Regions from separate parts of the Shewanella sp. VK101 genome, predicted to be linked through region 2. Evidence: predicted binding sites of a transcription regulator. Region 2 holds the regulator's gene; the other holds the start of a gene.

Region 1 (2,400 bases), 1.7 Mb from region 2:
TTGGCAATCAATTCCAGCAGCCTTTGCAGCTGCACTCTATTGCTGCTGTCGCGGCGGTAGGCACCGAACAGCGGCCGTTTCAGGCCTTCCTGCCCCAGTTTCACCGAGGTCAGGCTCAAGCCCTGGGCTTCGGTCAGTGACCAGTTGGGCAAGGCCGCAACCCCTTCTTTACAGGCGATGCGTTGCAGCAACACATTGGTGAGATCACAGCGTTTTTGTGGGCCGGGCACCACTCCGGCCGGCTCGAGGAAGTGACGGAAAATATCCAGCCTTTCCAGCGGTACCGGATAACTGATAATAGGTTCCCTGGCCAGTTGTTGCGGCAAAATATAGCTGTTGCCTGCCAGAGGGTGATCTTTGGCCATCACCAGTCTCACTTCAAAATCAAACAGATGCTGATAGGCAAGGGCATGGCCGGGCACAGGATCTGAGGTCAGCACTATATCCAGCTCACCGGTTTCCAGCGCATTGAGAGAGTCGAACAGATGGCGGCTGGAGAGATCCAGATTGGCATCCGGATAAGACTGATGAAAGGCTTCCATTACAGGCATCAGCCAGCGAAAACAGCTGTGACACTCAATACCCACCTTCAAGGGACCGCTGCTTCCAGATAGACCGCGTTTGAGCACAAATTCGGTTTCCTGTACCCGGGGCAGTATCTCTTCTGCCAGGGTCAGCAGGCGACTGCCCTCAAGCGTGAAGGTAAGAGGTTTGCTTTTGCGAACAAATACCTGGGAGTTAATCCGGGTCTCCAACTCTTTAATCTGGTGCGACAGCGCCGACTGGGTGACAAAACGTTTCTTCGCCGCGCCGGCCAGACTGCCACTTTCTTTCAGTGCTATCAGAGTACGAAGGTGTCTCAGTTCTATCATTTCCTCTCCACATGAATGCCGCTCATGTTGCCCTTGAATTCAATTCGGTTGCCTGTGCTGAGACTAGCACAATAAACTTCTAGACGTCCAGACGCCCGGTTTGATTTGTTGTGTTTCGGCGTCGCCAGTCACTTGCTGCACAGTTTATAAAGGATGGTATACATTATGCAATTAAATAGTCTTGGCTTTCCCCGTATCGGACGTCGACGTGAACTCAAGTTTGCTTTGGAGAAATATTGGCGCGGTGAGTCCAGCGTGGCCGAATTAGAGAGTGTTGCCAGGGAGCTTAGGCGTACCCACTGGCAGTGGCAGGCCGATGCCGGGGTGGCGCAGCTGCCGGTCGGTGACTTTGCTTACTATGATCAGGTGCTGACCCTGAGTGCGACTCTGGGGGTAATCCCCGAGCGTCACCGTGACGGCGGCGCTGTCAATCTCGATACCCTGTTCCGGATTGCCCGTGGCCGAGCGCCCAGCGGCAAGCATGCGCCGGCGTCTGAAATGACCAAGTACTTCAACACCAACTACCATTATCTGGTGCCTGAGCTCAGCGAAGATCAACGCTTCGATATCGCCTGGGAACAGTTGTTTGAAGAGGTGACCGAGGCTCAGGCGCTGGGCCACACTGCCAAGCCGGTACTCTTGGGGCCGGTCACTTTCCTGTATCTGTCCAAGACAGTGGGCTCAGAGTTCGACCGTTTGACACTGCTGCCGGCGCTGCTGGAATGTTATCAAGCCATTCTGGCCCGATTTGCCGCCCAGGGTGTTGAATGGGTGCAATTGGATGAACCTGCGCTGGCACTTGAGCTGGATGACAACTGGCAACAGGCCTTCAATCAGGCCTACGGCGTACTCAAGTCGGCGCCGCTCAAGCTGTTGCTGGCAACCTATTACGGCACTGTAGCCCACCATCAAAATCTGTTGTCGGCACTGCCGGTGGCGGGTATTCACCTGGATCTGGTCACCGCGCCCGAGCAGTTGCAGGCCTTTGTCGGTGCATTGGCGCCCGAACAGGTGTTGTCGGTTGGGGTGATCAACGGCCGTAACGTCTGGGCCGCCGATCTGGATCTTGTGGCCGAGCAGTTGGCGCCACTGGCGCGGGATCTGGGAGACAGGCTCTGGCTCGCCACTTCCTGCTCCCTGTTGCATACCCCGGTGGATCTCGAGGTGGAGACCGCGCTGGCGCCCGAGCTTAAAAGCCTGCTGGCTTTCGCCAGGCAAAAACTTACCGAGTTGCAGGAGCTCAAGGCGCTTTTGGAGGCGCCTGAGACTGAAAATGCCAAAGCCGTGGTCGCCCGTTGCCGGGATCGGCGCGCGGCCAGGGCGCAGGGGCGTAATCAACAGCTCAGTGCCAGAATCGATGCCCTGAGCGCAACCGATTACAACCGAAACCATGAGTTTGAGGTGCGCAGACAAGCCCAGCAGGCCAGGTTCAAGCTGCCTTTGTTGCCGACGACTACCATAGGTTCATTCCCGCAGACGGCAGCCATTCGTAACCTGCGTAGCCGCTGGCGCAAGGGTGAGTTGGACG
Region 2 (2,400 bases):
CCACGGAAAACAGCCTGAGCGCGCCGAGGAAGGCAACCACCTGCGCCTCATCACCCTTGAGTTCAAAACTCAGCATAGCGCCAAAGCCACTCTGCTGCCTGGCGGCAATTTCATGACCTGGGTGGCTCTTAAGCCCCGGATAGTAAACTTTGTCTACCACGGGACTCTGGCTCAGTAGCGCCACTATGCGCTCGGCATTGGCCTGATGCTCGCGGATCCTCAGCGCCAGAGTACGCAGGCCACGCAGGGTCAGGTAGCTGTCGAAGGCGCCACCGCTCAGCCCGAGCGTGTTGGACCACCAGTGCAGCTGCTCTGCCAGTTCAGGATCTTTGGCAATCACGGCGCCGCCCACCACATCGCTGTGGCCATTGATGTATTTAGTGGTCGAGTGCACCACTATATCGGCCCCCAACAGTAAAGGCTGTTGCAGCGCCGGCGATAAAAAGGTGTTGTCGACCACCACCAATGCCCCCTGCTGGTGGGCCGCCTCGGCAATGGCGGCAATATCCACTACCCGCAGCAGCGGATTGGACGGCGTCTCGAGCCACACCATGCGCGGCTTTTGCGCCAGGGCAGCGGCGAGTGCTTGCGGGTCGGTTTGATCCAAAACCTGCAAACGAAACTGGCCCTTGGCGGCCAGATGGGTGAACAACCTATAGCTACCGCCATAACAGTCATGGGGCACCAACAAGAGGTCATCCGGCCCCAGCAGGTTGACCACCAGAGTAATGGCCGCCATGCCGGTCGCTGTGATTGCCGCACTGCAGCCCTGCTCCAGCTCCCCCAAGGCATCCCCCAAAATGGAGCGGGTAGGATTACCCGAGCGGCTGTAATCAAAGGCTCTTGGCTGAGTGTGACCATCAAAGGCATAGTTGGTCGACAGATAGATGGGTGGCACCACGGCCCCGTGCTGGCTGTCTGATTCGATGCCCTGCCGGACCGCTGTGGTTGCTAATCGCCGCTCTGTCATAATCGACTCCTGAATGCTGAGGTTCGACACCATAAAGATGTCTGGACGTCTAAATCTAACCAATGACCATCCAGCCGTCAATAGGCATCAAGACGTTTGGACGTCCAAATGTATGGATTTCTGTTCATATTGCACAGATTTTGCAGGCAATCATTTGACTGTATCCTGTAAGGGTTTAAAATCTGCTGCGAATTAGTGAGATCACAGGTGAATCAATGACTGAATGGAATGGCGAATACATCAGCCCTTATGCCGAACACGGCAAGAAGAATGAGCAAGTGAAAAAAATCACTGTCTCTATTCCGTTGAAGGTACTGAAAGTATTGACCGATGAGCGCACCCGGCGCCAGGTGAACAACCTGCGGCACGCCACAAACAGCGAACTGTTGTGCGAAGCCTTCCTGCATGCCTATACCGGCCAGCCACTGCCCAATGATGAGGATTTGTCCAAAGACAAACCCGACAGCATCCCGGAAGAAGCCAAACGCATGATGGATGCCATGGGCATTGAATGGGAAGACATGGAATAAGTGTCTTATTCCTCTGAATTATCTTATTGTTGAACAAGGATCGCTGCGCGATCCTTTTCTTTTGGGGGCTTGCGAATGCTGTCACTGATAGATCCCGTCACCCTGTTACTGGCATCCCTGATCATATTTACCGGCGCCCTGACCCAGTCGCTGATAGGCTTTGGCTTGGCCGTGGTAGCCACACCTTTGCTGTATATCGTCGATCCGGAACTGGTTCCCGTCCCTGTGATTGTGATGGGATTTTCTATCGCCCTGTTGACCTTGATACGCGAACGCGGCCACCTGGAATTCAACGGCTTGCAATATGCCTTGCTGGGACGACTCCCCGGCGGCCTGATTGGTGCCACCCTGCTGTTGCTGGCGCCGCAGCCTATTCTGGGCTTGACCATAGCCTTGATTGTGGCCGTAGCCGTATTCCTCAGCCTTAGAAAGTACAGCATCAAGATCAACCGCCTCAGCCTGTTTATTGCCGGGATATTTTCCGGGATCTTCGGTACCGTGGCCGCCATAGGCGGACCGCCGATGGCCCTGCTGCTGGCGGGTAAGGATGCCAGTCAGTTCCGCGCAGCGCTGTCGGCCTTCTTCATCTTCAGCTCATTGATAGCCTTGATTATTCTCGGCTGTTTTGGCCTCTTGACCTTGAGACACCTATGGCTTTCACTGTTGCTGCTGCCTTCGGTATTTCTCGGTTTTCTGGTGGCTGGCCGCTTGGTGGGCCGGGTGGATAAAGAGAAGACCCGAGTCCTGACGCTGGCGCTGTGCGCGCTGAGCGCCCTGTTGCTGACCATCAAATCAAGCCTGGCGCTCATCAACGGTTAATTTTAGAAGTGATAGCTGGTTTGCAGTACGCCGCCTATGGCGTCATCGCTGCCAAACATGCCGGTGAGATCCAGCCGGAAA

Evidence for each region. Region 2 encodes MetJ, which represses methionine synthesis genes. Its sites were predicted from a motif close to TAGACGTCTAGACGTCTA; they were not measured.
Region 1: metE (5-methyltetrahydropteroyltriglutamate--homocysteine S-methyltransferase) is a predicted target of MetJ. The motif match lies at 945-962, and genes of this name have one in related genera.

What each region holds. Positions count from the first base shown of each region.
Region 1 is NZ_CM151402.1:3,831,006-3,833,405, reverse strand. It holds gene ACSHSR_RS17165 (LysR family transcriptional regulator) at 1-872, opposite strand, end outside; gene metE (5-methyltetrahydropteroyltriglutamate--homocysteine S-methyltransferase) at 1,038-2,400, shown strand, end outside.
Region 2 is NZ_CM151402.1:619,976-622,375, reverse strand. It holds gene metB (cystathionine gamma-synthase) at 1-970, opposite strand, end outside; gene metJ (met regulon transcriptional regulator MetJ) at 1,186-1,500, shown strand; gene ACSHSR_RS02870 (sulfite exporter TauE/SafE family protein) at 1,576-2,319, shown strand; gene ACSHSR_RS02865 (conjugal transfer protein TraF) at 2,322-2,400, opposite strand, start outside.